Regions from separate parts of the Butyrivibrio sp. TB genome, predicted to be linked through region 1. Evidence: riboswitches for the same ligand, from Rfam matches in the RefSeq annotation. Region 1 holds a riboswitch; the other holds the start of a gene.
The links. Region 1 has a riboswitch for FMN ahead of BMX21_RS18730 (ECF transporter S component). Riboswitches for the same ligand answer to the same signal wherever they lie in the genome.
Positions count from the first base shown of each region.

Region 2: it holds a riboswitch for FMN, as region 1 does, so the genes downstream of both, ribD (bifunctional diaminohydroxyphosphoribosylaminopyrimidine deaminase/5-amino-6-(5-phosphoribosylamino)uracil reductase RibD) here and BMX21_RS18730 (ECF transporter S component) in region 1, are expected to answer to the same signal.

Region 1 covers NZ_FOER01000045.1:5,355-9,788, reverse strand. The annotation lists gene BMX21_RS18740 (ion transporter) at 1-370, shown strand, start outside; gene BMX21_RS18735 (DUF6033 family protein) at 498-1,346, opposite strand; gene BMX21_RS18730 (ECF transporter S component) at 1,692-2,456, opposite strand; FMN riboswitch at 2,710-2,825, opposite strand; gene BMX21_RS18725 (D-2-hydroxyacid dehydrogenase) at 3,109-4,047, shown strand; gene BMX21_RS18720 (tRNA dihydrouridine synthase) at 4,070-4,434, shown strand, end outside.
Region 2 covers NZ_FOER01000004.1:137,866-142,299, reverse strand. The annotation lists gene BMX21_RS04070 (bifunctional 3,4-dihydroxy-2-butanone-4-phosphate synthase/GTP cyclohydrolase II) at 1-581, opposite strand, end outside; gene BMX21_RS04065 (riboflavin synthase) at 638-1,351, opposite strand; gene ribD (bifunctional diaminohydroxyphosphoribosylaminopyrimidine deaminase/5-amino-6-(5-phosphoribosylamino)uracil reductase RibD) at 1,428-2,873, opposite strand; FMN riboswitch at 3,182-3,296, opposite strand; gene BMX21_RS04055 (ECF transporter S component) at 3,376-3,999, opposite strand.

The DNA.
Region 1 (4,434 bases):
AAACGATGACTGGGCCGGCAAATATATTAAAGACCTGCATCTTCCGGACAATATCATAATCGCAGCTCTTCAAAGAAATAACAAGACTTCCATCCCCAAAGGCAATACTCTGATCCATGAAGGAGACCAGCTCGTTCTGGGATCTGAACCGCTTCAGAAGGACAAGTTCATCAATTTCAAAGAGATGAAACTTGAATACGGGCACTCCTGGATAGGCCTAAGGATTGATGAACTTGATATCTCCAGAACTACTTTTATCGTGATGATAAGACGTGGTAATAAGCCCCTCGTACCAAGAGGCAATCTGGTGCTTATGGAGGGCGATGTCTTATTCCTATATAGCGTAACAAAAGCAGGGATTGATCTGTAGAGGCAATCCCTGCTTTTGCAAAACTAAAACCACCCACTTGGACGGACCGGCATCTCCAAAGTCTTTGCAGGGGCAGGTCCGTCCAAGTTGGGTAGTTTTAGTTAAAAATCAAAATACTGGCGGTAGTCTATATGTTAAAATCAAAGTGCTGTCCTACCATCATTTCTTCCTGTGTTCTGACGCTGTCGCTTCTAAAGAGCATAGCCTGATCAGAAATCTTTTTTAGGAGTTCATCAGCGGTATTTGCTGTAATTGTTACATACTCATCTTCATCAGGAATTCTATCTTTGTCCCTTGTTTTGTTAGTATTATCTGCAACTTTTTCATCCTTATCGCTAATATGTTTATTGCTGATATCCCTGTCTTTATCCTTCTTATGGGCTTTCTTTTCTTCCAGTTTCCTGGCTGCCTTTTCTTCCGCCTTCTTCTTGGCAGCTTTTTTCTCAATGCGGGCTTTCTGAGCCTTTGAAGAGTTCTTTAAAGTTGCAAAAAGTGTAGCTGTGCCGTCATCATTAATCTTCATGCCGTATCCCTGAACATCTGCTCCAGTAGATGCAAGACCGCTACTAAGGGCTTTGATCTGAGCTTCTGCACCTTTGATAGTTGCTTCTATCTTGCTTGCATACTTCTCATCATTAGCCATTCTCTCGATTTTCTCATCATCGATAAGAACTACTGTCTTATTGGCCTTGCCATATGCAGCAGCATTGGACTCGACCTGTTCTTTCATATCCTTGGATACCAGGACGAAGTCCATACCGGGGAATTTGGCTTTAAACTTCTCATAGAACTTTGCAGCCTTTTCACTTAGCTGAACATCACCTACTGTCCTGCCTGTAACCTTTGGTGTATTCTTGTTTTCAGCTGCTTTGGTTTTATCTGACTGCTCTTCTTTTTTGACGGATTTATTGTATGACGATGTGTCATACATAGACTGTGCCGCGCTTATACGCGCGATATCATTTGATAATGCCATAACAGACTCCTTTCCAAAGAGATATACGCTTCTATCACTGATCATATCCGGTGAAGCAATCTCTATATACGCATCCTTGCAACTACTACTTTTACCAGTGTGCCGGATCATTCACATTTATTAAATACAAAAGAATCCGTACACTAAATCGACGACACTATCTCAATTTGTATATCGGAATAATCTAAGACTTTATTTATAGCTTCCTGCTTATTAGATGCAATATCCGGGGCATTTGTACACTGCCTTTTTCTCTTTAACTAAAAATATAAGCAGTGACATATAAACTGCCACTGCCTACTATACATATAATCTATCAAATTCAGATCATAAGCTCCAAAAAAATTATTCTGCATATGTTTTCTTTCTTGAAGCCGGTACGAATGTAACATTCTTAAGAATTACGCTGATCCTCTTATATACAAATACTGTAATAATAGAATCAATGCCGCCCTTGATAAGATTGAGAGGAACTACACAGTACAATACAAGTGTCCAGATACTTGTAACGTTATTATTAGCTTCAGCACCCATTCCTACAAATGCATCTATAGGCATTCCGTACAGTGCGCTATACGCAGGGAGCAGGTAGAATGCGTTCATAAGGCTTCCTACAATAGTGATAACAAGTGTTCCGATGATGCAGGATACAAGCGCCATAGTGCGGGTCTTTTTGAAAGTATAGATAATAGATGCCGGAAGTATGAAGCAGCATCCTATAACAAAATTGGCAAGTTCTCCTACAAATGCTGTAGAAGTTCCTCTAATAACAAGCTCTAAGAGAATCTTCACAAACTCGATCATAACGCCTGCCATCGGCCCAAATGAAAATGCACCGATAAGAGCAGGAAGATCAGAAAGATCCAGCTTATAGAAAGATGGTGCAAAAGGAAGCGCAATCTCGAACATCATAAGAACAACAGATATAGCTGCAAATGTTCCTATAACTACTACCTTTCTGGTGCTGAGCATGGGCTCTTTAATTCCGTTGATCTTCTGTGCCAGCTTCTCACATACGATAGCGATAGCAAAAGCTGCTGCGATGATGATCGCAAAGCCTATCACATACTCTACATTTTCTGCAATACTAGCAAATAATCCATTGGTCATTTCTTTATCCCTCCTATGTCTGTACACATGTGTTATTTTCGGGAATTATTGGTTTTACGCCTGCGTTGTGAATTTAGGAATCAGGATGAATGCGTATCCTTAGAAGCGTGATTTTTGTGGGCATTTTCATCTTTTGCCAGCATAAATCCACAGTTTGGGACATATCGGACTTTTGTGTTACATACAACAAAAAAGCTCCGGCATATATCCGGGGCTAACAATTCATCCATAATCCTACAGATCATAAGATCTGCATATCCTTCTTCCATCCAGACTTTACTGTCGGTACCGGAATCACACCGGTTCATGCTATCAAAGCTCGCGGACTATACCGCCGGTAGGGAATCTCACCCAACCCCGAAGTTTTATTTTGTTTTCAAGTGCTATGTTAATACGCAATGTAATATGAGTCAATAGGTCAAATAAATTTTTTGCAACTTATTTTTGTTCAAACTTAGCACTTGCCAAACATACGCCACCATTTGTGGTAAGGCGAATTTTCAGTTTTTACTTATACAACTGCTCCACAGGTATTTTTATCTTGAAATAGGTCTTAGGGCGATATATTATGATGAATGACATAGGTCTATTTCAAAATCTAAAAATAATATTGATAAGTAAATATATCAATCTAAGAATATGGAGGCCACTTATGAAAATCGTATTTCTTGACCGCAAAACAATAGGTGAAGATATTGATCTAACCCCTTTTAACAGATTTGGAGAAGTTGTGATACATGACTTCTCAAAGCCGGAGGAAGTTCCTGCAAGGGTCGAGGATGCAGATATTATCATCCTTAACAAAGTCCCGATCAATGAAAAGACAATCGGAACTGCCAAGAATCTAAAGCTTGTATGTGTCACAGCAACAGGTGTCAATAATCTCGATCTTGACTATCTTGCATCAAAAGGCATTGAATGGCGCAATGTTGCAGGATATTCTACTCAGACAGTTACACAGCACACCTTTGCTCTTTTGTTCTATCTTTTTGAAAACCTTGCATACTATGACAACTATGTTAAGACAGACGGATATACCAAAGATTTTATGTTCACACATTTTGAAAAAAGATTTGGAGAGCTCTGCGGCAAGACATATGGCATAATCGGTCTTGGTGCTATCGGAAGGCAGGTTGCAAGCGTTGCCAAGGCTTTTGGATGCAATGTAATCTACTATTCAACATCCGGCAAGAACCATGACTCAGAATATAAGGAAGTTTCTTTTGACGAATTATTAGAAACATCCGATATTATATCTATCCATGCACCGCTTAATGACGCAACCGCCAACCTGATCAATAAGGACGCCCTTTCCAAGATGAAGAAATCTGCAATTCTCTTAAACCTTGGACGTGGTCCTATTGTTAACGAGAAGGATCTTGCTGATGCTCTTGAAAACGGAACTATCCGTGCTGCGGGTCTTGATGTACTCTCTGTTGAACCAATCGAAGAGTCCAATCCTCTTCTTAAGATCAAGGACAGCACTAAGCTTCTTATAACACCTCATATTGCATGGGCTAGTGTAGAAGCAAGAACAAGACTCATGAAGATCATTGAGGATCACATCGATAAGTTCCTTGCCGGTAAATAAGTTATTTTTAGGATTTATATAGATGAACATATATTATGCGCCCATGGAGGGCATCACAACATATCTGTACAGACAGCTTCACAATAAGTATTTTGGAGGGGTGGATACATATTTCACCCCTTTTATTAGTGTATTCCCTGATCACTATATCAAAAAACGTGATGAGAGGGAGATAGATCCTGCCAACAACGAAGGGATGCGGGTCGTACCTCAGGTTCTGGCCAACAGTTCTAAAGAGCTCATATGGATCTTCAAAAAGCTCACCTCAATGGGCTATGATGAAGTCAATCTCAATCTTGGATGTCCATCCGGCACAGTTACAGCTAAGGGTAGAGGTTCAGGATTTTTAAAAGAGCCTGATAAGCTAGGTACCTTCTTTGACGAAGT
Region 2 (4,434 bases), on a different contig from region 1:
GTGATAAAAGTAAGTCCGTATTCATTTGAGAGTCTCTTAAGCCCATCTGCTCTCATCATGTGACCATCTTCCTGCATTATCTCGCAGCAAAGGCCGCACTCCTTAAGGCCTGCAAGTCGCATCAGATCTACGGTTGCTTCGGTATGTCCATTACGGATGAGGACTCCGCCCTTTTTGGCCACAAGAGGGAACATATGTCCAGGTCTTCTGAAGTTCTCGGGCTTTGCATCATCAGATACTGTCTTCATAGCTGTAAGCGATCTGTCGTAAGCTGAAATTCCTGTGCTGGTATCTACATGGTCTATGGATACTGTAAATGCTGTCTCGTGATTGTCTGTATTGTCTGTTACCATCATCGGTATATTAAGCTTTGCTGCTATGTCGCCGCTCATGGGCATACAGATAAGGCCCTTACCGATACTGGCCATGAAGTTGAGATTCTCCGGAGTTGCATATTCTGCAGCGCAGATAAGGTCTCCTTCATTCTCTCTGTCATCATCGTCTGCAACTACTATGATCTTGCCATTCTTAAGATCTTCAAGAGCCTTAACTACAGATGTCTGGTCAAAATTTGAGTTCATATTCTATCCTTCTTTCTATTCATTACTCAGTCTTGTTACTTTAGTAGCGTGGTATATTAAAATCCGTGTTCTTCAAGAAAATCCATTGTTATACCACTATGCGACAGCGTATTTGTATTATGAGAAGATCCTGTTAAACCTTCCGTTTTTAGATCACTTCTATTTTCTTTGACATGGCTGCCTGTCATTCCCAGAAGCTTCATGACATATTTTCCAATAACATCATTTTCCAGATTGACGATATCTCCTTTTTTCTTATCAAGAAGAGTTGTCTGGAATCCTGTATGTGGGATGACTGATGCGCTGAAGGTCTTACTACCAACATCAGTAACAGTAAGGCTGATGCCATCTATACAGATGGAACCTTTTTCTATGATCAGGCTTAAGATATCTTCAGAAGCTTCTATAGTTACGCGAATAGCTATGCCATCTCGTATAAGTGATACGATCCTGCCCGTTCCGTCTATATGGCCACTGACTATGTGACCGCCAAACCTGCCGTCTGCTGCCATCGCTCTTTCAAGATTGACATGCTCCATATTTTTAAGACTTCCAAGCCCTGTCCTGTTAAGAGTTTCCGGCATGACATCTGCCGTGAATGATGTATCGTCCATGGAAGTGACTGTAAGGCATACGCCGTTAACTGCTATGCTGTCTCCTATCTTTGTTCCTTCAAGAACCTTGGATGCTCCTACCTTAATGTACGAGCTGCTGCCATTAAGTTGCTTTGCAAGAAGTTTTCCTTTTTCTTCGATTATTCCTGTAAACATGGCTTTCCTTTGCTATTATTTATTCCTACTATTATTTTTTTACTTTTAGTATGTTATCTATCATTGATATGAGGCTTTATATATTTTTAATCTTTTTAGTATTGGATTTTTGCTGAACTTCGTACTCGATAAGTACATCTGTATCAAAAGCTCTTATCTCAGGATCGGACAGCCTTATGCTTTCTTCCATCTTCGAAATGCCAATATCTGCAACTGGGGTATAAGTGCCGCTTCCGCCGACAATCTGTGCTCCTACAAATGTGTATATCTTATTGACCTTCCCTGCCGCGATAAAAGCTGCATTTATATGCTTGCCACCTTCTACTAAGATTCCGTCTATCTTTAACTTACCAAGCTTGTACAAAAGGTCTTCAACGCTTATATGTTCACCTGAATCATCCGCCCATTCAGCTTTAGTCTCATGGGTTGGAATAGCTTTATGATCAGCCTTATAATTCTCTTTATGATCTTCTTCGTGATTATCTTTATGATCATCTTCAAGATCATATTGGGTGAATCCGCCAGAGCCTTGCGCGGCAACTCCAAGTACTGTTACTCCCATAGATTTAAGAGCAGCGATTTTCTTTCTAATTGCCTCGTTATCTTTAGCATCTTTATGATCAGATTCTTTATCTTTAGTTTTTTTATCCTCTTTGTCTTTATTTACCTTATCTTCATCATCTTCTTTTTCTTCTTCATAATTCTCATTATCAGTAAGATACTTATCAAGACAGGCTACTATCAACGGGGCTTCATTTATACTTTTAACAAGGTTGCAGTCAAGAGGAATCTTGAGATGACTATCCATTATGATCCTTATAGGATTCCTTCCCCCGGAAAGTCTGCAGGTAAGCAACGGGTCATCTGCAAGAACCGTGCCTATCCCTGCAAGGATACCTGTGTAGTAGCTTCTTAGGTCATGAACGTATGCTCTTGCCCTTTGACCTGTGATCCACTTAGAGTCCCCAAAGTCTGTAGCAATCCTTCCATCAGCTGTCATCGCATACTTTAAGGCAACGTAAGGCTCCTTGTTCACAATATAATGGAAAAAGACAGGATTGATCCCATCACACTCTTCTCTAAGATAATCCTCTATTACTTCTATTCCATTTTTTCTAAGAAATGCTGCCCCTTGACCTGACACCAAAGGATTAGGATCTCTTGAACCTATAACAACTCTACTGATCCCTGCCTCTACAATTGCCAATGTGCAAGGCGGCTGCTTGCCATAATGACAGCATGGTTCAAGGGTCACATATATAGTCCCACCCTGAGCGCTTTCCTTAAGATGCCTTATAGCATCCCTTTCAGCATGAAGATCGCCATATCTGTGATGATAGCCTTCACCTATAACTCTGCCATCCTTGACTATCACTGCTCCTACCATGGGATTGGGATTAGTACGTCCCTTGGCTGATAGTGCCAGTTCGATAGCTCGCCTCATATATTGCGGATCAAGATCAGATTCTATTGAGGAATTAACATACTGCGAAGCAGTGCATACTAGGTTGTTTTGATTCAATTGTTCCCCCTTTTTCTTCGGGGATATGGGAATCCGATAAGATGATGAGTAAATGGCTTAGATATGATAAGCCCAGAAGAATACCGACTAATATGATAAGAATTATCCCCTTAGAACCAATAAAAAATGTGCCCCTTCGGAAAGAGACACATCACCATCTTAAAGATTCATATACTATATCTGTATTTATATCAATAAATAGTAATTATGATAATACTACTAATCCGATAATAAGTAGCTACATACAATAATAGCTATATCATCAATATTGATATAATCTTATAACTATAGATACAAGTACGAAGGTAATCCTACTTCTCTCATCCAGACTTTACTGTCGGCCCCGGAATCTCACCAGGTCATGCCATAAGGCTCGCGGGCTATACCGCCGGTTGGGAATCGCACCCAGCCCCGAAGTTTATTATTAGTATTTAATTTTATGTAAGCATAAGCTTACGCCACATAGTATAGATTAGTTTTTATATACTTGTCAAATACATTTTTATGCAACTGTTTTGGATTCAGAATAGTTTCCATCTACTGCTCCAAGAAGACCTGTCTTAAATAGAACAGGACGAAGTGCAAGATATATGATCACTCCTATTATGGAATTGGTAACAGCATTGATAACAGTTACTGTACTGGTAACTGCAAGAAGTGAACCGATGGCTGACTGGGCTTTGTCTGCATTAGGTATGAGAATGGTATACCAGATATATTTAAGGACCGGCTCAAACACGCAGTTAAAAGCAAGACCGGCTACTGCTGCAATTATGGACCATCTTACAATATAAGCCTTATCATGATTGTGGGATATGCTTGCAACTTTATGTGCAACAAGGCCAACGATAAGTCCTATAAGCAGCTTACAGATAAATGTTCTGGGAGCTGTTGCTGCAAATCCGCCGAGGATATCCGCTATTGAAAGTCCAATAGCACCTGCAAAGCCGCCATATACACCGCCAAGAAGCAGTGCTCCAAGCACAACAAATGCATTACCTACATGAATCTTGGTTCCCGCCGCATCTATTGCAGGAAATACTGTATATCCTACATAACAAAGTGCAGCCATAAGACCTGCATATGCAAGCTTTAATAGTCTTTGGTTCTTTTCTGTCTTTTTCATAATGTCCTCCCTTTATAAGCGAATTAATATCATATGGGTCAGGTGTCATAAGTTTCCTTGGCCATCATATGACGATAAGTAATGAAGCATGTCAAAAGATGGATGAGATATTATTCACTCAGACTTTTTGTTTCAGATAATATAACACTGATCTGATCTTGATTATATTACCAATTATGCAAAAATAATTAATACCAGTTTGATTGATATGTAAAAATTTAACAAAAAATGCGCCCACCAAAGACAAATGTTTTTCATGTATGGACATTTTTTCTCTTTATTTTGTTATTTTAATGTGGTAAAGTAAAGAAGTGCATGTTTATGCATTACTTGGATATTGCTTTTTTAATGCCACATCGATGCCAGTGTACTGACTCGTTCATATTTGGTCAAATATGAATGAGCCAGCACACTAGATTACAGGAACGGAGAGTA